Regions from separate parts of the Rhizobium sp. EC-SD404 genome, predicted to be linked through region 2. Evidence: riboswitches for the same ligand, from Rfam matches in the RefSeq annotation. Region 2 holds a riboswitch; the other holds the start of a gene.
The links. Region 2 has a riboswitch for thiamine pyrophosphate ahead of thiB (thiamine ABC transporter substrate binding subunit). Riboswitches for the same ligand answer to the same signal wherever they lie in the genome.
Positions count from the first base shown of each region.

Region 1: another riboswitch for thiamine pyrophosphate. It lies ahead of GC125_RS08020 (YkoF family thiamine/hydroxymethylpyrimidine-binding protein); the one in region 2 lies ahead of thiB (thiamine ABC transporter substrate binding subunit).

Region 1 is NZ_LR701459.1:1,485,160-1,495,167, forward strand. Features, by position in the region: gene GC125_RS08005 (cation diffusion facilitator family transporter) at 1-604, shown strand, start outside; gene GC125_RS08010 (acyl-CoA dehydrogenase family protein) at 657-1,823, opposite strand; gene GC125_RS08015 (winged helix-turn-helix transcriptional regulator) at 1,980-2,675, shown strand; TPP riboswitch at 2,744-2,858, shown strand; gene GC125_RS08020 (YkoF family thiamine/hydroxymethylpyrimidine-binding protein) at 2,851-3,462, shown strand; gene GC125_RS08025 (ECF transporter S component) at 3,516-4,097, shown strand; gene GC125_RS08030 (ABC transporter ATP-binding protein) at 4,090-5,748, shown strand; gene GC125_RS08035 (energy-coupling factor transporter transmembrane component T family protein) at 5,742-6,485, shown strand; gene GC125_RS08040 (ATP-binding cassette domain-containing protein) at 6,624-7,619, shown strand; gene GC125_RS08045 (ABC transporter permease) at 7,616-8,437, shown strand; gene GC125_RS08050 (hypothetical protein) at 8,520-9,062, shown strand; gene GC125_RS08055 (DUF2019 domain-containing protein) at 9,223-9,594, opposite strand.
Region 2 is NZ_LR701459.1:572,633-582,640, forward strand. Features, by position in the region: gene GC125_RS03760 (DUF4345 domain-containing protein) at 1-259, shown strand, start outside; gene GC125_RS03765 (ABC-F family ATP-binding cassette domain-containing protein) at 256-2,082, opposite strand; gene GC125_RS03770 (thiamine diphosphokinase) at 2,087-2,761, opposite strand; TPP riboswitch at 2,825-2,931, shown strand; gene thiB (thiamine ABC transporter substrate binding subunit) at 2,971-3,984, shown strand; gene thiP (thiamine/thiamine pyrophosphate ABC transporter permease) at 4,001-5,623, shown strand; gene GC125_RS03785 (thiamine ABC transporter ATP-binding protein) at 5,626-6,354, shown strand; gene GC125_RS03790 (M48 family metalloprotease) at 6,596-8,017, shown strand; gene fdxA (ferredoxin FdxA) at 8,211-8,549, shown strand; gene GC125_RS03800 (CarD family transcriptional regulator) at 8,945-9,529, shown strand; gene GC125_RS03805 (RNA polymerase factor sigma-32) at 9,683-10,008, shown strand, end outside.

The DNA.
Region 1 (10,008 bases), 910 kb from region 2:
GGCACTGCTTGCGCCGCAACTGCCGGAAGCCGCAGGACTTGGTCTGACGATCAATCTCGCCGCTGCCGCCATCAACGCGGCTTGGGCCTATATCCTCATCCGCGAGGGGCGCGCCTACCGGTCGCCCGCACTCGTCGCCGACGGGCACCATATCGTGTCCGACGTCGTCACCTCGGTCGGCGTTTTCATCGGTCTCGTTGCGGCGCTCGTCACGGGCTTCGCAATCCTCGATCCGCTGCTTGCCATCATCGTCGCCATCAACATTCTCTTCCAGGGCTGGAAGGTGATCTCGAGCTCTGTCGGCGGCTTGATGGACCGCGCCGTCGATGCGCAGGACGACGCCCTGATCCGCGCTGCGATTGCCGACCACGCCGAAGGCTCTGTGAACGTGCACGACCTGAAAACCCGTCAGGCGGGACCGGCGACCTTCGTCGATTTCCACATGGTCGTGCCGGCCGACATGACGGTTGCCGCCTCCCACGTGATCTGCGACCGGATCGAGGATGCCATCCGGGCCGCAGTACCGGGCGCCCGCATCGCCATCCACGTGGAGCCGGAAGGCGTTAAGGCCCACGGGGTCCGGGTGATCCCGCAGGAGGGCTAACGGAACAGAGATGATGGGCTGCGACACTGTCGACCCATCATCCTGCCTAGTCTCAGAAGACCGTGTCCACCGGAAGCCCCAACGCCATCGCGCCGGCATAGGCGGCTTGCGGTCCCCGCTGCAGGGGATGGAAACGGGCCCCCTGAATGTCACGGAAGCACCGTTCCAGCCCCGCTCTGCGGTAAAAGCCCGTTCCGCCGGCAAGCTCCAGCGCCAGCTCGACCGCCTCGATCGCTTTGTCCGCCACCAGCGTGCGCCCCATCATCACAGCGTTGACCGTCTCGGCCGAGGCTTCGCCGCGCATCGCGGTTTCGACCATGAAGCGGTGCGCCAATTGTGCGGCCTTGAGGCTCGTCTCCATCCTACCTGCAAGATCGAGCGCGTGGGACGTCGTCGGTTTACGGGAGGCGATATCGATGGCGATGTCACGCGCCCGCTCCGCGACACCGAGATAGACAGCGTAGATCAAGGGAAATGCGACGGTCGCGATGATCTGGAACACCGGATGCCACCGACCCGCCGGGCGCTTGAAGGCTATCGCGGCATCGGCCACGAAAAGCCCGTCAACCACGACATCATGCGACCCCGTACCCCGCATGCCGAGCGCGCGCCAAGTCGGCTCGATCTTGACCTCGGCCGCCTTCATCGGGATGCCGAAATGGATCACCGACGACGTTCCATCGCCCTCGTCGACGAGCGCTCCCGACATCAGGATATCGCCTGCGGGCGCTGCGGAGGTGAAGACCTTGCGCGCCTTGATGCGATAGCCGCCTTCGACGCGCTCTGCCGTCCCGGATCCGCCGATCCAGTCCGACCCGCCGCTTGAAAGCAGGATGATGTGTTCGCTTGCCACGCGGCGCAGAAGCGGTTCCACGGCCGCGACCTGTTGATGGCGCCACCGCCAGGAGGGAACCGCCACTTGATGCGTGTGCATAGAGAAAGCGAGTGCCGTCGAGCTGCAGCCATGGGCGAGCGCGCGCAGCATCTCAGCCAACTGCTCGACATTTGCTCCACCTCCGCCGAACTCGGCCGGCACGCCGGCCTCGACAAGACCGACTTCTTTGAGAAGAGCAACATTCTCCGCGACGAATGCATCCTGTTCGTCAGAGTCTTCGGCGCGCTTCTTCAGCTCCGGAATCAGTGTCTTGGCGATTTCCAGCGGATCCCTGCCTGCGCTTCGAAAGCGTGATGCTTCGGTGTCCTGAACAGCCAGTGCCATGATCATTCTCCCTCGATTGCGTTGATCGTGGCGTGATGGTCGGCCTGCACGAGCTCGAAATCCAGTTCAGGAACTGTACTGGGCTTTTCGTATCGCAGGTCTCGTGAACGCGGTATGATCCGCGCTGGGCGACGGGGCTATGGCGAGGGCCAGCCCATGACGGAGCATGCCGGTTACGGACAATTCTGCCCGGTTGCGATGGCAGCCGAAATCCTCTGTTCACGATGGACAGTGCTGATCGTGCGCGAGCTGATTTGCGGGACAACGCGCTTCAACGATCTCCGGCGCGGGGTACCGCGCATGTCGCCAGCGCTTCTCTCGAAACGGTTGAAGGAACTGGAGCAAGCCGGCGTTATCGAAGCCGTTCGACGCAACGACGGAACTGTCGTCGAGTATCAACTCACGCGCTCGGGCCGTGACCTGGAACCCTTGGTGATGGGCTTGGGCATGTGGGGTCAGCGCTGGGTGGAGTCCCGGCTTTCGCTCAAGAACCTCGATCCGTCGCTGCTGATGTGGGACATGCGCCGGCACCTCAATCCAAAGCCGCTTCCGCCGCGCCGGTGTACGATTCAATTTCTGTATCCCGAACTACCGACAAATCGCCAGAGCTGGTGGCTGGTCGTCGATCGCGGCCAAGTCGATCTCTGCAATTTCGATCCGGGCTTCGATCTCGACCTGTTGGTGACCGGAGATCTGCGCAGCATGACGGCGGTCTGGATGGGACTTGCCCAGATCCGCGGCGAGATCGACGCGGGGAGGCTCGCCGTCGATGGTGATCCGACCATCGCAAACGCCATGCAGCAATGGCTTGGCTTAAGCCCTTTTGCACCCCACGAACGGCAGGTCGCCTGACGGCAGCCGGAAATTTCTTCGCAAAACAAATGGGTCTTGCACCGACCAGAAGAGCACGATAGCTTTCGCTCATTCGACAGGGGTGCTCCGTATTGCCGGGGCTGAGATGCGAGGCGCATGAAGCCTCCGGACCCTTTAGCTGATCTGGTTAATGCCAGCGGAGCGAGGCGACGACATGTTTTCCGGTGCACAGATTTCCCTTTATCCGATGTCCGACGATTTCGTGCGGATCATCCTCGATGCGGTTCAGGCACTCGATCCTTATCGGGACCGGTTTCGCATCGAAACCGATGACGTGTCGACGCTGATCGTCGGTCCGCCGGAGGATTTGTTCCCCGCCATGCGCGACGTTTTCGTGCGTGCGGCGCAATCCGGCGTCCACTGCGTGTTTTCGGCAACCGTCTCGCGCGGCTGCCCCGGTGAGCCGGACGATCCGATCTGCACGCCGATCTCGGGTGCAGGCAACGCGTTGCCGCTGGCAGAGCGGATCGAGGCAGCCTGTGCGCATGTGGCCGATGCGCCCGTGACCGGACAGCATGTCGCGGCCCAGTTTTCGCTCTATCCGCTCGGCGAAGGGCACCACATGGACGAGATCTATGGGTGCATCGATTTCCTGAAATCGTCGGGCGTGTTCGACCGTTCGAAGAACTTCTGCACTAAGCTCGGGGGCGATGCCGGCGCGGTGTTCGCAACGCTCTCGGAAGCCTTCCTGCGTTTCGGCGATGCGCGCGGCCATGTGGCGCTCGACATCACCGTTTCGGCCAACAGTCCGAGCAAGCGCGCCTGAGGGCGCGGCGCTAACCCATTCTCCCGTTTCATATTTCCTTCAAGAGGCCTGTCATGCACAGCAACAGCTGGACCCTGCGCGAAATCCTGATCGTCGCCTTTCTCGGAGCCGTTTTCGGCGTCCTTTACCTGGCCTGGGTTCAGGTCTGGCTCATCACGCAGGCGATCTTCGGGCCGGTGACGATGGATGTCGTCATGGGCTTCTGGTTCATCGTCTCGATCATCGCCGCGTCCATCATCCGCAAGCCGGGTGCGGCGCTTCTGTCGGAAGTTCTCGCGGCGGTGGTCCAGGTGCTGCTCGGGAGTCCGGCGGGCCTGCTGCTGATCGTCACCGGCCTGGTCCAGGGAGCCGGTGCGGAAGCCGTCTTCGCGGCCACGCGATGGAAGAACTACCGCTTGCCCGTGCTCATGGCGGCAGGCGTGGGCGCGGCAGTCGCTTCCTTCATCTACACGTGGATCCGCTTCGACTATGGCGCGCTCGCACCCGGCCTGCTGATCGCAATGTTCGCTCTCAGATGCCTGAGTGGCGCTCTGCTCGGCGGCCTTCTTGGCCATTGGGTGACGCAGGCGCTCTATCGCACGGGCGTGCTTTCCGGTCTCGGCATCGATCGCGACCGGCGGGTCGTCCATGGCTGAACAGCCTGCCGCGGTTCTCATCGACGGGGTCTCGGTCACCTATGCCGCGTCGGACACGGCGGCGGTCGGGCCGGTCGATCTCGTCATCCGTCCGGGCGAGCGCTGGCTTCTGCTTGGCGCGTCCGGATCCGGCAAGTCTTCGCTGCTCAATGCGCTGACCGGCCTCATCCCGCACTCGATCGCGTCGGAGCGAACCGGTGAGGTCAGGCTTCTTGGCGAAGATGTTGCGGCGCGCACTCCGGCGGGCTGGAGCAGTTCCGTCGCGCGGCTTTTCCAGAAGGCGGAGCAAACGCTGTGCGGCATGACGGTTGCCGATGAGGTCGCCTTCGCGCTTGAAAATCAGGGCCTGCCTGCCGACGAGATCGCTATGCGCGCGGAAGCGGCGATGCGCTCGATCGGCCTGCCGCAGGACTGGCTCGACAGACGCTCAAGCCACTTGTCAGGCGGCGAAAAACAGCTTGTCGCGATTGCTGCCATCATGGCGCAACAGGCGCCGATCATCGTTGCCGACGAGCCGACGGCGCATCTCGCACCCGAAGCGGCGCGCCGGCTGGAGCGCCTCTTGCTGGATGTTCCGCCTCATGGCGCCGCACTCATCGTCGATCACCGGCTCGATGATCTCATCACGCTCATCGATCGCGTCGCCATCCTCGGAGGCGATGGACGCATCGTCGCCAGCGGGCCTCCGCGCGCAGTGTTTCGCGACCATGGGCGCACGCTCGATCGTCTGGGCATTTGGCGGCCGATCGGCAGCCGGCTCGACGACCGGCTGATGGCGATCGGTCACGAGGTCGAGCCGCCGCCTTTGACCTTTGCCGAAGCGCTTCACGCCATGGACCGGCTGCCCCCTCCGCTGATCGACCGAGCTCGTGCCGCGCTCGTCGACTTCATCGCGCCGCGGATCGCACAAGCAGGGGCAATCGGCGCCACCGTCGCCCGGCTCGATGGGGCTTCCTGCGCGCCGCTCTTCGCCAAGCCGGTCCTGCATGATGTGACGGTTTCGATTGCAGCGGGCGAGGTGGTCGCGATTCTCGGCGCCAACGGAGCAGGCAAGTCGACGCTCGCTGCCAGTTTGGCGGGGCTCCTGCGCCTGAAGGCGGGACGTCGGGAGGGGGCGATGGGTGGCATCTCTTTCCAGAATCCCGACAGCCAGTTCATCGCGGGATCGGTCGGCGAAGAGCTTGCCGCCGCTCTTGATGCCGCCGGCGTGCGGGCGGAGGTGGCCGACGTAGAGGCGCTTGCCGAGCGTTGGAGGCTGGTGGCACTTCTCGATCGCCATCCGATGCAGCTTTCGGAAGGGCAGAAGCGCCGTCTCTCGCTTGCCCTGTTGATGGCCGGCGATCGGTTTCCGCTGATCGTGCTGGATGAGCCGACCGGGGGGCTCGATGCAGCGGGCAGCGATGCGCTCATCGCTGAAATCGACCGGCTTCGCGATCGGGCGAGGGCGGTGGCGATCGTTACGCACGACATGGATTTTGCGCTTGCGACGGCAGCACGCTGGATCATCGTCGGCGATGGCCGCATCCTTTCCGATGGCCCGGCCTCCGAGCTCATGCGCGATCGCGCGCTCATGAAACGGGCAGGGCTTGCGCCACCGCACCTTCTTGCGGCGCTGGACTGGCTGGAAAAAGAGCCGGTGCCCGCATGTTGAGAACGGTTCATCCGCTGCCGAAGCTTGTCGTCGCGCTGATCTGGCTTGCCGCCTCGATCTTCATGTTCGACGCACCGTTCCAGATCGCGGTGATCCTGACGTGCGTGACAATCCTGATCGCTCTCGAGCGTCTTTCGCCGCTGCTCGTGCTTGCGTTGATCGTACCCTTCGCGCTGTTCGGTGCGGGCTTCATCACCACCAGTGTGCTCTTCCGGCAGGAAAGCGAATTCGCGGTGCAGATGGCGAAGGAAACGCCGTTCGGCGACGGGCGGCTGCAGGCCGGCATCGTGCTTTTTCTGCGGGCGATCGCCTGCGGGATGGTGTCGGCGGTCTTCGTGCTGACCACCAACCCGGGCAGTTTCGTGAAGGCGCTGATGGTGAATTGGCGTCTTTCGCCGCGCATCGGCTATGCGCTTTTCGCGGCGCTGCAGCTGGTGCCGGACCTTGCCGCCGAATTGCAGCAGATGCGGCTTGCTCGCGCCATGAGGCGCGGCGCTCCGCCACGGCGCATTCCGGGGCCTCTGGAGGTGGGATCGCTCGTCGTCCCCCTCATCGCCTACGCCATCCGGCGGGCGGGTGACACCGCGTTGGCGATGGAAAGCCGAGGCCTCGGCGCATCGCCCAGGCGCACCGTCATCGGCGCGCCGGTCTCATCCAAACGTGACGCCATCTTCTGCTTCACCGGGTTGGCCTGGCTTCTGTCGCTTTACTGGATGACCTTGAGAATGCCTCTTTAGACAGGTGCTGTCTTCAAAATTGGCCTGGAACTGGTGTAAGGCAGCGCGATCGATCGAAAATTCGGATCGCCTGTCGGCTGACGGCTTTTGCCTTCGTCCTTGGCAGTATCGACCACAGATTGAGACGGGCTAGCCATGATGTCAGACACCTACCAAGCAGGCGAGGCGAGACATGCCATCGTCGCCAAGGGCCTGGTCAAGCGCTTCGGCGATGTGACCGCCGTTGCCGGTATCGATCTCGTCGTGCCGCGCGGCATGATTTTCGCCATTCTCGGCCCGAACGGTGCGGGCAAGACGACGCTAATGCGCATGCTGGCGACGCTTGCGACCCCGGATGGCGGCTCGGCGATGGTGATGGGGCATGACCTGATCCAGGATCCGGACGCCGTGCGCAGTGCGATTGCCATGACCGGCCAGTTCGCTTCGCTCGACGAGGACCTCACGGGGCGCGAGAATCTCATTCTCATTGCGCGGCTCTGGGGTTTCAAGAGCCGGGCCGCGCGCGAGCGGGGCGACGAGCTTCTCGCCGCCTTCGATCTTTTCGACGCGGCGACCAAGCAGGTGAAGGATTATTCCGGCGGCATGCGTCGGCGGCTCGATATCGCCGCATCGCTGATCGTCACTCCGGGTGTGCTCTTTCTCGATGAACCGACGACGGGTCTGGACCCAAAAGCGCGGCAGGGCGTGTGGCGGATGATCCGAGGGCTCGCCGACAGCGGCGTCACCATTCTTCTGACAACCCAGTATCTCGAAGAAGCCGACCAGCTCGCCTCCCGCATCGCCGTAATCGACCATGGGCGCAAGATCGCGGAAGGCACCAGCCGTGAGTTGAAGGCGGAGACCGGCTCCGGCTTCCTGCATGTGGCACTCGCCGATCCCGCGCATCTCGACCGCGCCGCATCGGTTCTCGAAGCACAATTGAAGAATTCCGTGCAGCGCTCGGCAGAAGGCGCGACGCTGTCGATCATCGCTGGTTCGCCGGAAACGGCGAATGCCGCTCTTGCCGCGCTGATCGCCGAAGGCATCGCGCTCGCCGATTTCTCGATGGGGCAGCCGACGCTCGACGAAGTGTTCTTCGCGCTGACGGGCGAGCGCACCGCTACGGACATGCCGGAGAGGGAGGCTGCGGAATGAGCGATCGACCGATGGATCATCCGGTGGAAACCGCCGGCCTCAGACATGTCGCCCGGCCGCCGAAGCCTTCCGCATTCTCCAACGCGCTTGTCTTCGGCTGGCGCGCTGTCCTCAAATTCAAGCACGTGCCCGAGCAGCTCTTCGATCTTGTCATGACGCCGATCATGTTCACGCTGCTCTTCACCTTCGTTTTCGGCGGCGCGCTGGCGGGTTCGACGGGGGACTACCTGCAGTTCTTCCTGCCGGGCATTCTCGTTCAGACCGTGATGTTCAACTCGGTCTATTCCGGCATGGGTCTGTCGACCGATCTCGGCAAGGGCCTCTTCGATCGTTTCCGCTCGCTGCCGATCTGGCCGCTGGCCCCCTTCGCCGGGCTGATGGTGGGCGATATCCTGCGCCACCTGATCGCCGCGACGATTATCCTGACCATCGGGCTGATCCTCGGCTACCGGCCGGAGACGGGGCTTCCCGGTGTCATCGGGGCCTTCGCGCTGCTCGTCGCCATCGGCTTCGGCATGGGCTGGATATTCATGGTGCTCGGACTTCTCATCCGCACGCCGACGACGGTGATGACGATGGGCTTCACCTTCCTCTTTCCGCTCGTCTTCGCCTCCAACATCATGGTCGATCCGGCGACGATGCCCGGCTGGCTGCGGGCTTTTGTCGACGTCAATCCGGTGAGCCTGATGACGACGGCGATCCGTGGACTGATGAACGGCGGCGGCAGTTTCGCCGAGGTCGGTCTCGCTTTGATCGCGCCTGCGCTGGTGACGGCGATCCTCGCGCCGGTCACCCTGATGCTCTATCGAAGGCGTTGAGGTCTTCCTTCGGACCCACGTTTGCGTCATAGACCACAAGGGTGCGGTCCGGCCGGCCGCAGTGGGGAGCTCGCCGCCGCTTATGCATGATTTCAGCCTGTTCGACTTCAGCCCGCTCGTCATTCTCGACAGCCGGATGGATGCCGTTCCCGTCGAGAAGCGCGTCGCGATCGCCGAGCGCGAGCGGCTCAAGCCACGCGACAAGCCGCCTATCGTCGAGATCGATGGCCTTGTGCTGAAGCGTCCGATCAGCCGTATCTTCGAAAAGGAAATCTATCTCTCCGACCCGAAGCTGAAGGATGCCGAAGACCGCCGCGTCGTGGCCATCGGCCGGCCGCACGAGGGCAATTTCCACCTCTACAACTACATCATCCCCGAGACTGGCGCGTCCTTCACCAACCGCGCGCTGACGTCCGGGCCGCGCCTGCGTCAGCTTGTTCTGCTGGCCGTCGCACTCATCATTACTTTCGCCATGGCCTTCTTCTCGATCGGCTTCTTCCAACGTGGCATTGTCATGGGCCTGGTCTGGCTAACCCCCGCCGTCGTGTTCCTATCGGTCGCCAAGCACTTCTGGGAGCAGTACAAGGCGGACCGGATGCTGGCGGAGTATGTGGAGCGGGCGTGAAGCGCGGGCATCAGCTCACCGGTATGCATTGCGACTTTTCATTCGGGAAGTCGGCGACGGCTTCAGGCAGCACTTCATGCAATTGCAGCACTAGAGCATGAGGAGCATTACGTGAACATCCGGGCTCATGCAATCAAAGATTGCGGGCAGTTCTCCGATATCAATCTGGCTCCCAAACACCTGAATCCCAAGCATGAAGCGACATTCCCGCCGAGCCGGCCTGTGGCCAGGAAGATGCGCTGATGCGTTCCAAGACTCGTCGCGCTTCTACTGGGGCAACAGATCGGGTGGCCTGTGCGGCGAGGAAGCGGACTTCCATGCTGGGGTGGTCATAAAGAGCCAGCAGAGCGATGCGCTGATCGCCGGGCCGCGCCCGCAGTTCCGTTTGGATCGCTACCTTCTGCCGATAGAGTTTCTTGTAGAGCGCCAAGCGACCATCGATGTCTGCCTGCTCCATCCTGAGCGCGACATCTGCGAAGTTAGCCACAAGCGCATCAACCTTTGTACTTGATAGATCAGGTACAGTTGTCATGGCTTGAGCACTCCGAACTTCTGCAAGGCCCTTAGGCCCTCGCGTCTCTGCTCCATCCAAGATCTTGCCATAAGGAAAGCGCGAGGGCTTTTGCCTCCGTAATCATCATTCGGTCTGCATACCATCGATTAATCAGCCAGTGCCGCATCCGCGGTATCAGCACGATGTTGTTAGGATCATTGATCATATCCTCGGAAAAACCGCTCAGTCTAGCAGTCGATCGTTCGACGATGTGGTGTCTGTCATAGCCCGCCAATGGCGTTTTCGCTCTGTTGAGCAGTTCCTCAAGCGTGCGTGGGGCATCGCGGTAGGATTCGATCAGCGGAAGTCTGTCATACAGTCAATGTCCGATCGTGATTGCTCGACCCCAGGGCGTCGCTCGCCAAGCGTTGCGCGCGATCCATTCTGCGACCC
Region 2 (10,008 bases):
CTCCGGCGTTTTCTTCGCACTTGGACTCGCGTGGTGGAGTTGCGTCCCAAACATTGAGAGGAAGACGGACCGCATGCGCCTGCTCGGCGTGGCAACGATCGTCGGTGGCTTGGCGCGGCTCGGTTCGCTCGTTGTTGTCGGCGTCCCGTCTGCCGGACATCTGGTCGGCCTCGGCCTCGAGCTCGTCATCGTGCCGCTGATCCTCGTCTGGCAGACGCGGATCCGGCGCATCGCCTTAAGCGGTGAGGGACGAACCTAGCCCTCGATCTCCTCGCGCAGGACTTCGAGTTCCAGCCATTCCTCTTCCATGCGATCGACATCGCCGCGCAATGTTTCAAGCGCCTTGGCATCACGAGCGAACGCTTCGGCCTGCTTGGTAAAGTAATCGGGCTTGGCCATGCGTGCCTCGATGGCAGCGATTTCCGCCTGCTTCGTCTCTATCTCCTTGGGCAGGGTTTCGAGCGCGAATTTCTGCTTGTAGGAGAGCTTGCGGGACGATCCGGAAGCCTGCGGCTTTTCCTTGCCGCCCGATGATCCCTTCGGCTTGTCGCCGGCGGCCTTCTTGGCGGCATCGTTGGAGAGCTTGCGCTGCGCCATCATATCGGTGAAGCCGCCCGCGAAGGCCGTCCAGCGGCCGTCCGGCGCCATCAGATTGGCGGGCGCAAGCACCGAGCCCACCGTGCGATCGAGGAAGTCTCGGTCGTGGCTGACGAGGATGACGGTTCCTTCGTAGCTCGCGACGATCTCCTGCAAGAGATCGAGCGTTTCCATGTCGAGATCGTTCGTCGGTTCGTCGAGGACGAGCAGGTTCGACGGCCGCGAAAGAATCCGCGCCAGCATGAGGCGTGCCCGCTCGCCGCCCGACAATTCGCGGATCGGGGTGCGCGACTGTTCCGGGTGGAACAGGAAGTCCTTCATGTAGCCGGTGACGTGCTTCTGCACGCCGTTGACCAGCAGCGTGTCGCCGCGCCCGTCGGTCAGATAATGGGCAAGCGTGTCGTTCTCATCGAGGTCGTCGCGGCGCTGGTCGAGAACCGCGATGTCGAGATTTGTGCCGAGGCGCACGAAGCCCGTATCCGGCGCCAGCCGTCCGGTCAGCATGTTCAAAAGTGTGGTCTTGCCAGCGCCGTTGGGGCCGACGAGGCCGATACGATCGCCGCGATGAACCCGCAGCGAGAAATTGTCCACGGCGCAATAGTCGCCGAAATGCTTCGAAATGCCCTCGGCTTCGATGACCAGCTTGCCCGACTGGTTGCCGTCGCTCGCCTGCGTCTCGACGCGTCCGGTCGGACCGCGATGGCTGCGGAACTCCTGCCGCATGGTATGCAGTTCGCCGAGCCGGCGGACGTTGCGCTTGCGCCTCGCCGTCACGCCGTAGCGCAACCAGTGCTCCTCGCGTTCGATCGCACGGCCGAGCTTGTGGAGGTTGCGCTCCTCCTCTTCCATCACCTGGTCGCGCCAGTCTTCGAAATGGGCGAAGCCACGGTCGAGCCTCCGGGTCGTGCCGCGATCGAGCCAGACGGTGGCGCGCGAAACCTTTTCCAGGAAGCGTCGGTCGTGCGAGATGGTGATGATCGCGCCGCGGAAACCGGAGAGCTCCGACTCCAACCACTCGATGGTGGGCAGGTCCAGATGGTTGGTCGGCTCATCGAGCAGAAGAAGATCGGGCGACGGCGCCAGAACGCGGGCAAGGGCCGCGCGCCGCGCTTCGCCGCCCGAGAGGCGGGAGGGTTCTTCTTCGCCGGTCAGGCCAAGATGCTCGAGGAGATAGGTTACGCGATGCGGGTCGTCGCCCGGAGCGAGCCCAGCCTCTGCATAGGAGCGCACGTCCGCGAAGTCGCCGAAATCCGGCGCCTGGAAGAGATAGCGGATCGTGGTCGAGGGGTGCCGGAAGACCTCGCCCGATTGCGGTTCGGCAAGACCGGCGGCGATCTTCATCAGGGTCGACTTGCCCGAACCGTTGCGCCCGACAAGGCAAATGCGGTCGCCTGGCTCGACCTGCAGCGCTGCACCGTCAAGCAGCGGTGTCCCGCCGAATGTCAGATGGATGTCGTCGAGCTTCAAGATAGGTGGTGATGCCAAAGGGTTAGGCTCCGGAAAAGTCGTTCGGGCGGGCAAGCAGCAGGGCAGGTCCGCCCGCGTGCCGGATGGTTACCGGCCCTTCCGCCACATTGGATATGGTGCGTGTCGTGCCGAATGTGCAGTCGAAATCGGTGAGAGGATAGCGCGCGCCCTCGATGGTCAGGCTCGCGATATCTGCAAAGGCCAGCAAGGAGAAGAGGCTGCCCTTCGGCAGATCGAAGGTCATCGGGGTACCGGTGAGGGGAAAACCCTCTTCCTCGCCCGATGTCAGCGTGATCTCGAAGCCTCGTTCCGCCAGCTTCACCGCCAGCGCCATGTGGGCAAAGGCGTGGTCCGTGCGCTCGCCGCCCAATGCACCGACGAGAATTATGCGCCGCGCTCCACTGTCGATCGCCGTTTCGATCGCGATCTCTCCATCGGTCGCATTCTTGGCCGGCGGGTATGGCTCGCGTCTGACATCCGGCCAGCTGTCGATCAGGTGAGCGTCGGCAGAATCGAAGTCGCCGACCCAGAGTTCGGGCTTCACGCGGAGTGCTGCTGCATGGCGCATGCCGCTGTCGGCTGCAATCACGCGGGTGCCCTCAACCTGCGATTTCAGGCGTTCCGTCACGGTCACTTCTCCGCTCAGGAGAACGGCGAAATGCGCATTTGCGTCTGTCGGGGTCGGTTCTGCCTGCATCGCCCGCTGCTCTAGCAGCTTTCACGCGCCTTGCCAGTGCCACCGGCCGCGATTACACATGGAGTTGCTCTAACGGGGTGTTGTCCGGAAACGGACGGCTGAGAGGCGCATGCCAACCCGAAGAACCTGATCCGGCTCATACCGGCGGAGGGATTAGACGCGTCAGAAAACGCCTATTCCCCTGAAAGCCATGAACAGAGGAGGCGTTGATGACGCTGAAGACATTCTTTCCCATGCTGCTCGCGGCCAGTTTCCTGGCTCCCATGTCGTCCGAGGCGCAGGAGGCGACGCGATCGCTCACCGTCTACACCTATGACAGTTTCGTTGCCGAATGGGGCCCGGGACCGCTGATCGAAGAGGCCTTCGAGGCGACATGCGACTGCGACCTGATCTGGGTCGGCGCGGCGGACGGCGTGGCGCTCCTCAACCGGTTGCGGCTGGAAGGCGACCGGGCGGAGGCCGGCGTCGTGCTCGGGCTCGACACCAACCTCGTCGCGGAAGCCAAGGAGACGGGCCTCTTTGCTGCCCATGAAATCGACACAAGCGCGATCGACGTCCCCGGCGGCTTCGAGGACGACGTCTTCGTGCCTTACGATTACGGGCATTTCGCCGTAGTCTACGACACCGAGGTGATCGACACGCCGCCGACAAGTTTGAAGGAACTGGTCGAAGGCGACCCGAACCAGAAGATCGTGATCCAGGATCCACGCACATCGACGCCGGGACTTGGCCTTCTGCTCTGGATCAAGTCGGTCTATGGCGATGATGCCGCATCCGCCTGGGCCGACCTCAAGGACCGCGTCCTGACGGTGGCGCCCGGCTGGTCGGAATCCTATGGCCTCTTCACCGATGGCGAAGCGCCGATGGTGCTTTCCTATACGACGTCGCCGGCCTACCACATGGTTTCGGAGGATACCGAGCGCTATCAGGCGGCGGCGTTCTCCGAGGGGCATTACCTGCAGATCGAAGTGGCAGGCGTTCTTGCCTCGGCGCCCGATATCGATCTTGCACGCGAATTCATGAGCTTCATGACTGGCGAAGGTTTCCAGGACGCCATCCCGACCTACAACTGGATGATGCCCGCAGGCCCGATAAGCGAAGAACTGCCCGAGGCTTTCTCGCGCCTGGTTCAACCGGAAGAAAGCCTGCTCTTTTCGCCGGAAGAAGTGGCCGCCAACCGTCGCGCATGGGTCGATGAGTGGCTGTCGGTGATGGCCGAATAACCAGAGAGCCGCCGCGATGCGCGCCTATCGGGCCGATCCTCTGGATATCGCTTTCGGCATCGCGGCGCTTGCCATCATCCTCGGCATCGTCGGGTTAGCCGTCGCCGGGCTGCTTGTGGCGGCAGGCGCCGACGCGTCGCGGTTCACGGCGTTCGATGCCTATACGATGCGTGTCGTTCGCTTCACGCTTTGGCAGGCCGGGCTTTCGACGCTGCTCTCGCTGGCCTTTGCCCTGCCGCTTGCACGGGCGCTGGCGCGGCGCCCGCATTTTGCGGGACGCGCCTGGATCTTGCGGCTCTTTGCCGTGCCGCTCGGCCTGCCGGCCATCGTCGCGGCGCTCGGCATCATCGCCATTTGGGGGCGCCAAGGCGTCGTTAACGACGCGTACCGCTGGCTCGGGGCGGAGCAGCCGATCTCCGTCTACGGTCTACCCGGCATCCTCATCGCCCACGTCTTCTTCAATATGCCGCTCGCAACGAGACTGCTGCTTGCAGCGCTGGAGCGCGCCCCGGCGGAGTATTGGCGCAATGCCGCCCAACTGGGGCTTTCCGCCGGCTCGGTTTTCAGATTGATCGAGTGGCCGGCCATGGCGCGGGTGATCCCGGGCATCGCCGGCCTCGTCTTCATGCTGTGCGCCACGAGCTTTACGCTGGTGCTTCTGCTTGGCGGCGGACCGGGAGCGACGACGATCGAGGTGGCGATCTATCAAGCGCTGCGGTTCGACTTCGACCCACCGCGGGCGGTCACCCTCGCATTGATCCAGATCGCGCTGACCGGCGCCCTTCTCGGCGTGCTGGCGCTTCTGCCCCGGCCAGAGGAAGGGCGCGGCGAAGGTGCCTTGCCGCGAAGGTTCGACGCGAAATCGCCAGGTGCGCTGGCTCTCGACACGCTGGTGATCGGCCTCGGCCTCGGCTTCGTGGCAGCACCGCTGGCGGCTACGCTGATGTCAGGTCTTGCTGCCGATTTGATCGCGCTTTTTGGCGAGGCGCTGGTGCAAAGAGCGCTCGTGACGAGCCTTCTGATTGCAAGCGCTGCTGCATGCCTCTCCGTCCTCATGGCGGGCATGATTGCACGGGCGCGCCATGCCGCAAGCGGTGCGCGCCGCAAGCGCTGGGCAGCCCGAGGGCTTCGCACGTCGCTTGCCGGGGCGGGCTCGCTGATTCTTTTGGTACCGCCGGTCGTTCTTGGTGCCGGCTGGTTTCTCGTCTTGCGGGATCATGTCGATCCGTTTGCAGCGGCGCCGGTCATCGTGGTGGTCGTCAACGCGTTGATGGCGCTACCCTTCGCGTTGCGGGTGCTGGAGCCGGCCTATGCCGGCCACATGCTGCGGACGGAACGGCTCAGTCTTTCCCTGGGGCTCTCGAGGTTGAGGCGGCTGTTGCGGGTGGACCTGCCGGCGCTGGGCCCGACGATCGGCGCAGCGTTTGCGTTCTCGATGGCGCTCTCGCTCGGCGATCTCGGTGCCATCGCGCTTTTCGGAAGCCAGGATCTGGTGACATTGCCCTATCTGCTGCTTCAACGAATGGGCAGCTATCGCACCGATGATGCGGCCGGGCTGGCGCTCATTCTCGGTTTTCTCTGCCTTCTGTTCATGATCGCCGGGACCCGCTATGGCGGCGGCAGCGCGCGGGAAGCATGAGCATGAGCGGTATGATGCCACCGACGATCGAGTTCGATGATGTGCGCTTTCGTTACGGTCGTGGCGGCATGGAGATGGCGTTTGCCACTGTCGTTCCGGGGGGCAGCATTACCGCCATCATGGGTCCGTCTGGATCGGGCAAGTCCACCCTGTTTGCGCTGCTCGCGGGGTTCGAGCAACCGCAGCACGGGATGATCCGCATCGGGATGGTCGACGTGACGCGGCTGGCGCCGGCCGAACGGCCGATTTCCATGGTCTTTCAGGACAACAATCTCTTTGCCCATCTCGACGTTGCCGCGAACATCGCGCTCGGGCAGGGCGCGCGCGATGCCAAAAGCGCCGCCGGCAAGGAGCAGGCGTCCGATGCGCTTCGGCGCGTCGGACTCGAAGGCTTCGAGCGCCGGCGGCCTGCGTCGCTTTCGGGTGGCGAGCGGCAGCGCGTCGCGATGGCGCGGGCGCTGGTTCGGGCGAGGCCGGTGCTGCTGCTGGACGAACCTTTTGCCGCGCTCGGTCCCGGTCTGCGCGACGATATGCGCGCGCTCATCGCTGATCTGCACCGGCAGAGCGCGTTGACCACGCTGATCATCACCCATCAGCCGGAGGATGCGCGCGCCATTTGCGACCGCATTATCTACATCGAGACAGGCAAGGTCCAGGCGAACGAGCCGACGCAATCGATGTTCGAACGGGCTGATCTTGCCGGATGGCGGGACTATCTCGGAACTGATTGAGACGATCCGTCAGCCGAGCCGGACAAAAATGTCACAGGTCGACCCGCGTCCTTCCGATGGAACCAACGTGCGCAAGATCGGCCTTTGAACCGACCTTTTGCTGTTGTAATGCTCCAGTCATCGGCTGGCATCCCGCGGGGCGACGAACCTGTTTCAATCGATTGCACATGATTGGGTGCCGCGTCAGCGGCGTGGAACTGCGAGCGGCAAGGCCGTCGCGGCAGTGATCCTTATTGCCTGCATGATTGTGCTGTCGGGCTGTCAGAGCATCATAAGCGAGCAAGACACCGTCGTGCTTGCGCCATCGCAAACCCCGCAGACCGTGGAGCAGATCGCGCGCGATGATCCGCGTGCCCAGCTCGGCGCTCGCGAACACCCGCGGATCGTTGCAAGCTATGGCGGCGAGTATCGGGATCAGCGCACAGAACTGCTTCTGGCGCGTATCGTCGGCAAACTGACCGAGGTTTCGGAGAATCCCCGGCAGACCTACCGCATCACGGTCCTGAATTCGCCGGCGATCAATGCTTTTGCCCTTCCCGGCGGCTATCTCTACATCACGCGTGGCCTTCTGGCGCTTGCCAACGATGCGGCGGAAGTCGCGGCCGTCCTTTCCCACGAGATGGCCCATGTGACGGCCAATCACGGGATCGAGCGGCAGCAGCGCGAAGAGGCCGAAGCGATTGCGGGGCGTGTCGTGTCGGAAGTGTTGTCGGGCGATATTGCGGGGCGTCAGGCGCTGGCGCGAGGCCAGTTGCGACTGGCCGCCTTTTCACGCAACCAGGAGCTCCAGGCCGACGTGATCGGTATTCGGATGCTCGGCGAAGCGGGCTATGACCCCTATGCGGCGGCGCGTTTCCTGGAATCCATGGCATCCTATTCGCGCTACCGCTCGGCCGAGCCGAACGACGATCCGCAGATGGACTTTCTCGCGAGCCACCCGACGGCGCCGCAGCGCATCGAACTTGCCCGCCGCCACGCACGCGCATTCGGTCCCGAAGGCGTCGGAACGGCAGACCGAGACCTCTATCTCGACGGCATTTCCGGGCTTCTCTTCGGCGATAGCCCGGAAGAAGGCTACGTGCGCGGACGGAGCTTCCTTCATCCGAACTTGCGCATTCGCTTCGATGTGCCCCAGGGCTTCGAAATCGACAACACGGCCGAAGCGGTTCTGGCGACGGGGCCGAACGACCTCGCAATCCGCTTCGACGGTGTCGACGATCCGGGTACGTCGCTTGCCGAGTACATGCGCAGCGGCTGGGTGACCGGGCTTGACGAGGCGTCGCTCAGGCCGCTCACGATCAACGGCCTGGAGGCGCTCAGCGCCCGCGCAGCCGCCGATCGCTGGTCGTTCGACGTCACGATCGTCAAGGTCGACGACCAGATCTACCGTTTCCTGACGGCTGCACCGCGCGGCAGCAGGCAATTGGACGAAGCCGCGAATGTCCTGAAGACGACGTTCCGCCGCATGACGGCTGGCGAGGCGGTTGCCCTGCAGCCGCTACGCCTGCGCGTACTGACAGCGGCCCCCGGGGATACGGTGCAGTCGCTTTCCGCCCGGATGGAGGGCGATGAACGCCGCGAGCAGCTGTTCCGTCTGATCAACGCACTTGGGCCGACCGGTCAGGTGGCGCCAGGCATGCGGGTAAAGCTGATCACCCAATAGACAGGCCGATATACCGCTTTGATCGCGGGTATATGCTTTTGCATGGACGTCGCCCAAGAGCATGATTTTGCTCATCCCGGCCCCGTCGCAGCGTCACGCTTGCAATGGTGGCTGCGCGGCAAAGCGGCATCTTGCAATGGTGCTGCAAAGCCGCTACCCCACCACCACTCACGAAGGACGGCGTGGAGCACGCATGACGTATCTGGTCACCGACAACTGCATCAAATGCAAATATATGGACTGCGTGGAAGTCTGCCCAGTGGACTGCTTCTACGAGGGCGAGAACATGCTCGTCATCCATCCGGACGAGTGCATCGACTGCGGTGTCTGCGAGCCGGAATGCCCTGCCGATGCCATCAAGCCCGACACTGAGCCGGGTCTCGACAAATGGCTTCAGGTGAACACCGAGTTTGCCGAGAAATGGCCGAATATCACGGTCAAGCGCGACTCTCCCGCCGACGCTGCGGAGTTCGACGGCGTCGAAGGCAAGTTCGAGAAATACTTCTCCGAAGCACCCGGCGAGGGCGACTGAGACAATCTGCCGCGCTTATCGCCTGTGGATGGTGATTCGGGCTTCGTTGCGATTCGGTGTTGGCGCACCGAACGATCTGTCGTGCATGACGGATCGAGCAAATATTTGATTTCGGGTGATTTTTGTGTTAGATAAGCACAATTGTCGTCATGTGGCGGCAATGCGTCGACCGCAACGACACCACGAAAGAACGTTCCCTGTCTTTTCAGCTGTATAAGATGGCGACCCCGTGTTGGCCAGTGCCAACCTTGTTTCGCGGCGTGGCTGCGTCTCGCAGGTACTCACGACGGAATGAAACGGGATGGACCTGATCGTCCTTCTCACTGTCCGGCTCGACCGGGCCTTATGCTTGTCCCGGCTGGGCCGGGGCGCGTAACAGGGAGTCTCGAGAACGAATGACAATGCAGATTAAAAAATCCAACCAGCGCCAGGGCTTCAAAACGGGCGAAGCGATTGTCTATCCCGCACATGGCGTCGGTACCATCGTCGCCATCGAAGAGCAGGAAGTCGCCGGCCACAAGCTCGAGCTTTTCGTCATCGACTTCGAGAAGGACAAGATGCGCCTGAAGGTGCCCGTCGCCAAGGCGCTGAGCATCGGTATGCGCAAGCTGTCCGAGACTGATTTCGTCGAGCGCGCCCTCAAAGTCGTTCAGGGTCGCGCGCGCGTCAAGCGCACCATGTGGTCGCGCCGTGCGCAGGAATACGATGCAAAGATCAACTCCGGCGATCTCATTTCGATCGCGGAGGTCGTGCGCGATCTTTACCGCGCCGAGAACCAGCCTGAGCAGTCTTATTCCGAGCGCCAGCTCTATGAAGCGGCACTTGACCGGATGGCCCGTGAAATCGGCGCCGTCAACAAGATGTCCGATACCGAAGCCGTTCGCCTGATCGAGGTCAATCTCAACAAGGGTCCGAAGCGCGGCAAGGCCGTCGACGAAGACGAGACCACGGACGAGGCTTCTCAAGACGAAGCAGCTTAACCGGCTTCATCGTTCCAATGATCCCTAAAAAGCTCGGGCCTCGGCCCGGGCTTTTTTTGTCGCATTCGATCAAATCGCACGAAACATTTGAATGATCCGCAACCTTTGGCGCTGCGTATTGTTTGCAGATAAGCCGACACAGAGGGTCCGCTGATGGATAGTGCAGCCCGCAGGCATATGGTGAAGGCGGCTATGGCCGCTCCCTATCTGGAACGTGACGAAGAGCACCAGCTTGCCGTTCGATGGAAAGAACAGCAGGACCAGGATGCCCTGCATCGTATCACGACCGCCCATATGCGTCTCGTGATCTCGATGGCTTCGAAGTTTCGGAATTTCGGATTGCCCATGGGCGACCTGATCCAGGAAGGCCATGTGGGCCTCTTGGAGGCGGCAGCGCGTTTCGAGCCGGACCGTGAGGTTCGCTTCTCCACCTATGCGACGTGGTGGATCCGTGCGTCCATCCAGGACTATATCCTTCG